One region of the Paenibacillus glycanilyticus genome, then DNA from elsewhere that is predicted to be linked to it. Evidence: riboswitches for the same ligand, from Rfam matches in the RefSeq annotation. Region 1 holds a riboswitch; the other holds the start of a gene.
The links. Region 1 has a riboswitch for cyclic di-AMP ahead of ACR9FF_RS29165 (hypothetical protein). Riboswitches for the same ligand answer to the same signal wherever they lie in the genome.
Positions count from the first base shown of each region.

Region 2: it holds a riboswitch for cyclic di-AMP, as region 1 does, so the genes downstream of both, ACR9FF_RS16280 (KamA family radical SAM protein) here and ACR9FF_RS29165 (hypothetical protein) in region 1, are expected to answer to the same signal.

Region 1 covers NZ_CP195155.1:6,457,788-6,462,803, reverse strand. The annotation lists gene kdpB (potassium-transporting ATPase subunit KdpB) at 1-154, opposite strand, end outside; gene kdpA (potassium-transporting ATPase subunit KdpA) at 200-1,879, opposite strand; gene kdpF (K(+)-transporting ATPase subunit F) at 1,907-1,984, opposite strand; gene ACR9FF_RS29165 (hypothetical protein) at 2,126-2,545, opposite strand; cyclic di-AMP (ydaO/yuaA leader) riboswitch at 2,667-2,852, opposite strand; cyclic di-AMP (ydaO/yuaA leader) riboswitch at 2,962-3,157, opposite strand; gene rlmN (23S rRNA (adenine(2503)-C(2))-methyltransferase RlmN) at 3,504-4,574, shown strand; gene ACR9FF_RS29155 (lysoplasmalogenase) at 4,604-5,016, opposite strand, start outside.
Region 2 covers NZ_CP195155.1:3,530,285-3,535,300, reverse strand. The annotation lists gene ACR9FF_RS16285 (cation:proton antiporter) at 1-108, opposite strand, end outside; gene ACR9FF_RS16280 (KamA family radical SAM protein) at 288-1,427, opposite strand; cyclic di-AMP (ydaO/yuaA leader) riboswitch at 1,585-1,729, opposite strand; gene ACR9FF_RS16275 (hypothetical protein) at 1,796-2,128, opposite strand; cyclic di-AMP (ydaO/yuaA leader) riboswitch at 2,212-2,358, opposite strand; gene ACR9FF_RS16270 (DUF2179 domain-containing protein) at 2,859-3,380, opposite strand; gene thpD (ectoine hydroxylase) at 3,377-4,279, opposite strand; gene ACR9FF_RS16260 (ectoine synthase) at 4,307-4,690, opposite strand; gene ectB (diaminobutyrate--2-oxoglutarate transaminase) at 4,722-5,016, opposite strand, start outside.

The DNA.
Region 1 (5,016 bases):
CCGTTCCGAAGTAGCCGGGGAAGATCGTCATCAGCAGCACGACCAGCGTACCGACCTCCACGACAAACATGACGGGATTTCGCATCATGGTCAGCGGATTTAATTTCAGAAAGCTGTCCTTCACCGCGCGACTGATAATCGCCGAGGTCAGCATAGATTTACGTTGTGTGGTCACGGTTATTCACCTCATCCTTATCCGTTAGCGAATCGTTAAATGCTCTGCAATAGGTCCAAGTACAACGGCAGGCAGGAACGTAAGCGCGCCAACTATAACGACGGTTCCTACTAGAATGCCGCCAAACAGCACGTTGTCCGTCCGGAATGTGCCGATCGTCTCCGGTACGGTATTTTTGCGGACCAGGGATCCGGCAACAGCCAGCATGGCAATCATCGATACATACCGTCCAAGCAGCATGACAAGGCCGGTCGTCATGTTCCAGAACGGCGTATTGTCGGCAAGACCTTCAAAGCCGGAGCCGTTATTCGAAGCCGAAGAAGTGTATTCATAGAGCACCTGCGAGATGCCGTGAAAGCCCGGATTCGTAATGGCACCTTGGCCAAGATCCGTCAGGAAAGCAATGGCGGTTGGCGCCAAGATGATAAACGGGTGGACGAGAATCGCGATCGCGATCAGCTTCATTTCCTTCGGTTCGATTTTCCGTCCGAGAAACTCCGGTGTCCGACCGACCATTAGTCCCGCGATAAAGACGGCAAGAATCGCGTACATCAACATATTGACGAGACCAACGCCTTTGCCGCCAAACACGACGTTAAGCATCATCTCCGCCAGCGGAACAAGACCGCCGATCGGAGTCAGCGTATCATGCATGTTGTTGACCGAACCGGTAGTAGCCGCCGTCGTCACCGCCGTAAAGAGGGAGGACTGGGCAATGCCGAACCGGACTTCCTTGCCTTCCATGCTGCCTTGCGAGGCGTCTGCGCCAAGGTTGTTCAGTACCGGGTTGCCGTGCAGCTCAGCCGTGTAGACCGTCGCGAGAAATACCAGGAACAGCGACATCATGGCGCCAAACACAACCCAGCCTTGCTTGCGGTTGCCGGCGAAACGGCCGTATACATAAGGAAGACAAGCAGGCAGCGCCCACATGGACAAAATCTCGATCACGTTCGTCAGCGGGCTTGGATTCTCGAAAGGATGCGCCGAGTTAGCTCCCATAAAGCCGCCGCCGTTAGTACCCAGATGCTTGATCGATTCCAGCGAAGCAACCGGCCCGATGGCGATGCTTTGCGTTGCTCCTTCCAGCGTTGTTGCCGTTACGTTAGGCTGCAGCGTCTGCGGCACGTGAAGAGCCACGAGAACCAGCGTAATAAGCGTTGCGAGCGGCAGGAAAATCCGCGTGTGGGATTTCACGAAATCGGTAAAGAAATTGCCGATTGTGCTGCCTCTGCTCGTTAAGCCGCGGATAAAAGCAATCGCAACCGAGAAGCCGGTAGCCGCCGAGGTGAACATCATCATCATGATGACGGCCATCTGCGAGAAATAGGACAGCCCCGTTTCGCCGCTGTAATGCTGCAGGTTCGTATTCGTAATAAAGCTGATGACGGTATTGAACGACAGCGTTTCTTCCATAGCGCCGATGCCGTTGGGATTGCCCGGAAGGCTGCCCTGCAGCCGCAGAATCAGATAACTGAGCGCGACGAGCACGATATTCGTAAGAAGGAAGCTTAACGCGTACTTTTTCCAAGTCATGCCGTCACGCGATTTCAGCCCGATGACTTTATAGATGAACCGTTCTATGCCGCCGAATAAACGGTCGGTCCGGTTCGGTTGATCCGAGTACACGTGGTACACGTAGGTTCCGAGCGGTTTGACGAGCAGTACGAGCACGCCAATCACGATAATGAGCTGTAAAATATCCATTGTGGCCTCCCAGCGATCGATAAGGTTTTAAAATTTCTCCGGATTGATCAAGGCGTAAATCAAGTAAAGAAAAAGAAACAGGGCAAGCACTAACGTGACGATCATCGCTTATCCTCCTCTTGAATAGCCCGGTCGCACCATTGCATAAAGCCGGCGAAAAGTATGAATATCGCTGCCAGAAGCAGCACCATATAGATATCCTGCATAGCAAATTCCTCCTAAAAGAATGGCGAATAACTTTCGACCTTACCGATTATCTTGGCTCGCCATGAGGTCGTTTATGATTAAAAAAGAAGTATCCGCATGGCTGGAATGAATGACGTAATTGGCGCCCATCCCTTTATAGATCAGACGGGGATTCGCGCTGTCCGTAACGACGCAGATCGATTTGGATGTCCAGCTGCGGCAGATCTGGATATAACGGCAGCACAGGTTCAAGCTTCTTTCGAATAAAAAGATCCGTCCGACGGGGAGCTCCGGAACACGCCAGGTGGCTTCATCGGTTGTATTAATGACGATGATCGTGGATACGCCAAGCTCCAGCATCCGCTCGTATTCGGTCTTGTTGTTTACGATGGCGGCAAACGGGATATGCCGGCGCAGCAGCTGTTTAATGAAATCCTCGCCCTGCACGTTGGGTGCGGAGACGAGTATATAATCGTCCATGGTTTACGCTCCTCTTTTCGTTAGAGGAATCAACGACAAACAAAAAAGCCGCGGAAGAGGGACTCTTCACGCGGCTTATAAGCGCAGCAGAAAATAAACCGCGCCTATATTCACGATCATCGTTGCCTCTCTTGGTACGCTGACGAAGTTAGCTGACGGATTCGGGCGTAAGAGTCGCCCTACGCCGATGCCGCGCGTCCCGCGCTGCTTCGGCGATTCACCCCGTGGACAAGCTGGCTGTATGGAACAGCCGCCCGTCCGATTGGTTCCCCCGTTCCCCGAGAAGGGGATTAAGCGATAAAGACAGTTGATTAAAAATGGCATGAGAAAAAGCCGCAGAGGAAAGATCCCCGCGGCCTTTAAAGGTCACAAGATCACATCATCCTCTCTACTTGGAAAATGCCCTGCCTAATGGGCAGTCGCATTTTCATCGCTTACGAGGTTAGCTGACGGATTCGGACGGTGAGAGTCGCCCTACCGGGTTCGGCCGCGCGCAGCCTTTTCCCGGATTCACCCCGGATAAGCATGCCGCGCCGGCTCTCACACCGTTGCCATGCCGCTTATCGATTGGTTCCCCCGTTTCCCTTAACGGAAACTCAGCGATTGTTACATTTGCTGAATCGTATATTACGCCTGACGGCCGAAGTTGTAAATGAACCGTAGAGGCGGCATATTGTCTAATTCTGACAAGGAGTTTGGTTAGAGCGTTTACATTTGGAGGGAACTCTACCATGCTCCTTCTTGGACCTTATATCTCCCGAATGCTGCAATTCGTTGTGAAACTTAGGTATATGCCAAGCCTAAATTGGTTTATCCGGGTTGCCAGATAAGAGGGAGGAATGGGCGTATTCTGGAACGATTGGACTTTTTCGCCCCTTGTTTTCGTCAGCTAATTTTGGGACAATAGGAGCAGTATGCGGTTTTGTTTTGGCCGCGTTTCACGAAAAGAGGAAAAACGATGAGTACACCATCCATATACGGATTTACATTAGATCAATTAACGGCTTGGCTTGGCGAGCGCGGGCATAAAAAATTCCGGGCGACGCAGGTGTGGGAATACTTGTACCGGAAGCGGGTAACGAGCTTTGCGGATATGACGGATGTTCATCCGGACTGCGTGAAGCTGCTGGAGGAGAACTTTGCGATCCAGACGCTGGTCGAGCATACGAAGCAGGTGTCGAAGGACGGTACCGTCAAGCTGCTGCTTAAATTGGATGACGGCAACCTGATCGAGACGGTAATGATGCGCCATAAGTTCGGATTGTCGGTCTGCGTAACCACGCAGGTGGGCTGCAACATCGGCTGCAGCTTCTGCGCCAGCGGCCTGCTGAAGAAGAGCAGGGATCTGACAAGCGGCGAGATTGTCGAGCAGATTATGAAGATTCAGCTCCATCTTGACGAAGCGGGCCAAGGCGAGAAGGTCAGCCATATCGTTGTCATGGGCATTGGCGAGCCGTTCGATAACTTTATTCACCTGAACGACTTCCTTACTACGGTCAAGGATCATAAAGGTCTGGCTATCGGACCGCGCCATATTACGGTATCGACAAGCGGTCTCGCGGACAAAATCAGGGAGTTTGCCGACAAGGATCAAGGGGTTAACCTCGCCGTATCGCTGCATGCGCCTAATAATGAGCTGCGGACGCGGATTATGAAGATCAACCGCGCGATTCCGATCGAGAAGCTGATGGATGCGATCGATTATTATCTGGAGCGGACGAACCGCCGCATTACGCTGGAATATATTTTGCTCAAGGACGTCAACGACCAGCCGGAGCATGCGCTTGAGCTTGCCGAGCTGGTGGGCGACCGCCGCCGCTCCCTCGTGAACGTGAACCTGATTCCTTACAATCCGGTTGACGAGCATAGCCAATACCAGCGCAGCGAGAACGATTCCATTAAGGGCTTCTACGATACGCTCAAAAAACAAGACGTCAGCGTCAGCGTCCGCCTCGAGCATGGCGCCGACATCGACGCGGCTTGCGGCCAGCTGCGCAGCAAGCAAATGAACAAGGAAAAAGCCGGATAACAACCGGGCCGTCATAATCAAAGCCATGATCAGAGGATCATGGCTTTTTGCTTAGGAGCGGTGCGGCTCCGGTATCCGATGCAGGTGGCGATGCAGAATTGGGCGGCATAATAAGTGGTCATAATGAGCACGTCTGACCCGGCAATATCCGAAATAAACTTATTCCAGGCGAGAATGGAGTCGGAAGCCATAAAGAGCAGGGCTCCCGCAATCGCCCATGCGTTGCCGGACATCATAGCCGACCAGCCCATCAGCGAAATAGCCGTTACATAGACAAGAACGGGGATTTTCAGAGCGTCGTCCCCCGATTTCGCAAGCGCATCAAGCAGCTCGTAGCCCATATACACGGCATACGCGCCGATCGGAACAATAGTGACGAGCCGCCAGAAGGAAAATCGCCATTGCCCGAAAAATCCGCTTAAATAAAACAAATGGCCGATCA
Region 2 (5,016 bases), 2.9 Mb from region 1:
AAGCGCGATGGAATACGGCTGGTTTATTTTCTTCGCAATGGCTATAACAAACATGGATACGGCAAGCAGAATGAGCAGCTGAATAAGGGTTTCATTAAATAATTCCATTGGGATATCCTCCGTTTCTAACAACAACATCCATTTCAGTGTTCCTAAAGCACTCTTTCGTCATTCACCTCTTTATGCAGGATAAATAGACAAAAGGAGCCCGCTGTTGGCAGGCTCCTCCGGACGTTCCTTTATTTATCCATAATCTAACATGAACAACTGTCGCTTGTAAAGAGCTGCTACAACTCATTGGTGGAAATAATGGCTTCATTTTTCTTGACCGGTTTATTCCAATACAGCTCGCTTCCTGGCAAATCATCAAACCAGGTAGCATCTTCCGGACAATCCAGCATCATAAATTTACCGTATTCGTTATCACGAGACTGATGGTATTTCAAATAGGCTTTGCCATTATCGATTGCCAGTATCTCGATTTTGCCCGAAGTATGACTCATCGATAAACGTACACGTTTTCCTAACCCGGAAGTAAGAGCCTTTGCTTCCTCCACCATTTGATATACCTTTGCTAGCGGAAGCACAAACTCACGATTGCCAGCAACCGGCCGATTAACAAAGAAATAATAAGGCGTTACACCAGCCCATGACAGACGGTCAAGGAGTTCAGACAGTACAGCCGGCTGATCATTAATTCCTTTTAACACAGGTGTCTGGTTCACTACAATTGCTCCAGCTTCATGGAGCGCCTTGAAGCCTCGCTTAGCCTCCGCGGTAATTTCCCTGGGATGATTAATATGTGCCATCACATAAATCCGTTTCTCTTCCGTGGAAAATTCGCGAATTAGAGCGAGCAGCTCTTCATCTTCATAGATTCTCATCGGATTAAATACTGGCATTTTAGAACCAAGCCTGATAATTTTGACGTGATCGATTTGACGCAGCTGCTCGATAATGAAGCGGAGCTTGGAAGTAGCCAGAATTAGACTGTCTCCCCCGGTAAGAAGAACATTGTTTATCTCCGGATGCGAGGCTATATAGGCAATACCAGGCGATACGTCTGCCATCGCTTCTTTCACATCATTTCGAAACAAACGTTTGCGAAAACAATACCTGCAATAGGAACCGCACACTTCCGATACGATAAGCAGCGCTGTCGTCGCATACTTGTGCTGACATCCGGGAACGACATAATTCGTATCCTCGTCTGATGCATCCCACCGGCCATATTCCAGCAGTTCGCCTTCATTTGGAATAACAAGTTTGCGAATCGGATCGTCAGGATCTTCCCAATCAATAAGGCTTAAATAATAATCATTCACACGAAATACAAACTTATCCGTAATGGGCTTTAACACTTGTCTTTCCTGCTCCGGCAACGCACTTACTTTGGCAATATCCGTAATGTACTTCACTTTTTGCATTAGACCTTGCTCCTTTGATGCCCTGCTACAGGGAGATTAAAGGGAGCCAAATTGTCAAAATGCCAAGAGAACTTCATCAGCTGGGTCATAAAATAAAAAGAGACCCTTAAATGAAATAAAGGGTCTCGGACAATCTCAAGTTGATTTCATGCGTCGGAATTGACCCATCCACTGCTGACGAGGTTAGCTGACGGACTCGGGTAAGATGGTACCCTACATTTCTGATTTATCGAAATGATTCGCCCCAATTGACTGGTTCCCCCGCTTTTCAGCCAAGGCTGAAAACTAAGCGTAGACTTATTGTATCATTAATGTTTGATTAGTCAAACATTTCCTGCAATAGATAAAGGACTTTATTCCTAGCCTGGTTATTTTAATGAAGTATACTTCTCCAATGAAATTTTTCTCTGTTTCCAAATTCGTTTGTTTACAATCGTCCATAACCCTAATAGGGATAAGATTACAAGTGCCCACATAAAAATCATCTTTGGCAGTGTTACGATCTTACTATACCTTGTGATAACACTAATGACCATCATTGCAAGAAAAGCAAATGAAAAATGTTCTTCGGCTTTTTTATAAAATTCATATTTTCTGGTCACGACTTTAAGGATCCGAAAATGGTCTTCCTTGGTTCCGAAATACGGAGGATTTTCTGAATCAGAATCCTGCGTTTCGGAACGATAATCTGCATGTTTCATTTTCATCTCCCCTTTGTTAGATTTGCTGGGCACAAAAAAAGAGCCCCACAAATGAAGGGTCTCTTATCAAATTAAGCATAAGGTAATGGACCCATCTACTGCTGACGAGGTTAGCTGGCGGGCTCGGATAAGATGGTATCCTACATTTCTGATTGTGAAATGATTCGCCCCAATGGATTGGTTCCCCCGCTTTTCAGCCAAGCAAGCTGAAAACTAAGCGTAAACTTATTGTAAGCGTTTAGATATTTAAAGTCAAAATGATCGAATCAGGCACGACAGTTTTCAGAGTGTCGGTTTAACAAGCTGAAAATACGAATCCATAAAGGATTGAGGGTTTACAGAAATCATAAAAGGAAAAACTCCTTGATTCGTATGCAAATAAAGAAACCCCTCCTCTTCCCCCAGTTCTTTATAAGACATATCCGAAACATCCTCCAAGCGGAATTCCCTGTACTTTGTCATAATCTTTTCTTTATAAAGGTACAGCTTCCTAGCTTCTTTAACGGTTATCTGCGTGCCATTCGAAACTTCTCTGTTTATTTTATAATAATCGAGCACCGCTATCGAATCGATGACAATTCCCTCCCATCAAATGCATTGTTTAAACCATACTTTACCCCCAGTTGTAAAGCAAATCCCGTGTCGTACTTTCCTAATTAAAAAACAAAAAAGCCGCATCATTATGCGACTCCATTGTTTTAGAAATATCCGCTCTGCATGTTCCGGATCATTATTTCTCTAGCAACTTCGCCCAGAAGCCTCCGCGGAAATGACGGGGCTCATGCGAGATGACGAATGCCTTTGGAGCATCCGCTTCGATTCGTTCAAGCAGCCGCTTCTCGTTGCTGCGCTTCACCAGCACCTGCATGACAAGCCGCTGACCATCCCGCCCTTCCCCGGTCCATGACGTGACGCCGTATCCGTATTGACGAAGCTTGTCCGGCAGGCTTGTGTTCACCGAATTCGAAATCACCTGAACGACCGAATAGCCAAGAGCGAGCTGTTCTTCGATTCGGCTACCCAGATAGACGCCAATGCCAAAGCCCATGCAATAGGCCGCCATATGAATCGGACTCGATAGATTGTTTAGGACAAGGTTTAATCCCGCCAGATAAATGAACACCTCTACCATCGCGAATAGAGAGGCTGCGCCTCTCTTGCCTTTCAGCACAAGAATAAGGCGCAGCGTAAAGATAGATACATAGGCAATATTAATGCCCAAAATCGAAAGAGTGATTAGAACAAGACTCATTGCTCTGAACGGGAAGCGATGTAGGCAGGACGGGGCTTCTGCCCCGAATAGGGCTGGACAAGCCGGTTATCTACGCTGTTGTAAACCATAAAGACATTGCTTCTTGGATACGGCGAAATATTACTCGACGAGCCGTGCATTACATTACAGTCGAATAAGAGAACCGAGCCTGCCTTGCCAACCGGCATTACGATTCCTCCTTCTTGCGCTAGGAAGGTCAAGCTGTCTTGATCGGGAACGCCGTATTCCTGCTTCCGAAGCGAATCCTTGAAATGATTCTCCGGCGTTTGGCCAACGCAGGATACGAATTTCCGATGAGAACCCGGCATAACCATAAGCGGCCCGTTATGAGGCGTATTATCCTCCAGCGCGATGGAGCAACTAAGCGCGCGCATGGACGGCATGCCGTCTTCCACGTGCCAGGTTTCAAAATCCGAATGCCAGTAAAATTCCTTGCCGGTAAAGCCCGGCTTGAAATTAATCCGGGATTGGTGAATGTAAGTTTTTGAGCCTAGCAAATATTCCATAATAGCTGTCAGACGGGGATGTAGAGACAACTCCCGAAACACTGGATTGTTGTCGTGCACGGCGAAGATCGAACGAACCTCCTTGCCTCCCGGCTCACGAATGACATGCTCGGCCTCTTGCTCGCTGTAACGCTGCTGCAGCCTCTTCAGTTCAGCCTTCCAATCCCTTACTTCATCCGGAGAGAAGAAGTTTTCCAGAAACAAATAGCCATCCCGTTCATAAGAATCTGATTGCTCCTTGGTGAGCGGGCTGCCGGCGGCCCAAGCACTGTACACGACAGGATCAAGACGTTTTAACAAGGCTGCCTCCTGTTTCACCCTGGATGGATAACGATCAGCCGTTTTACTCGTCATTACTGGTTTTGTTTGCATGGATAAATCCTCTCCTTTTCGGTTTAATTATGGCTGTACAAGCGGATATACGCCTTCCTCGTCATGAACTTCGCTCCCGGTAAGAGGCGGGTTGAATACGCACACCATGCGCAGCTGGCTGTCAGCTCGCAGCAAATGCTTCTCATGTCCGTCCAGCGCATAGAGCGTTCCCGGCTGGATGGAATAGGTCCGGCCTCCGATGACTTCGATTTCACCTTCTCCTTCAATGCAGTAGACCGCTTCCACATGATGCCGGTACCAAATCAAGGTTTCCGTTCCTGCTTTAATGATGGTGTCGTGCAGCGAAAAACCCATACCGTCGCGTTCCAGCAGCAGCCTGCGCGCGTTCCAAGTTTTTGTATCGATATCGTCCTTGCTGTCGATGACATCATTCAAATGCTTAACGATCACAATAGCCCACCTCTTCGTTTTAGATTTTAAGTTATACGCTTGCTTTCATACGAACCGTCTTGTCTTCAGCCCCAAGCAGACTCTTTATTGCTGCTTCGATTTGATCCAGTCCTTTCGCCAGCACATCGGCCTCTATGGTAAGCGGCGGCATCAGCTTTGCTACCTCGTCTTTTGGGCCTGACGTTTCCAGAATAACTCCTCGTTCAAAGGCTGCAGCGCTAAGCGCGGAGGCTTTCGATGGCTCGGCGAAGACAAGCCCCTGAATCATGCCTTTTCCGCGAACTTCGGCAATAGCTTTTGGATAAGCCGCTGCCATTCGGTGCAGA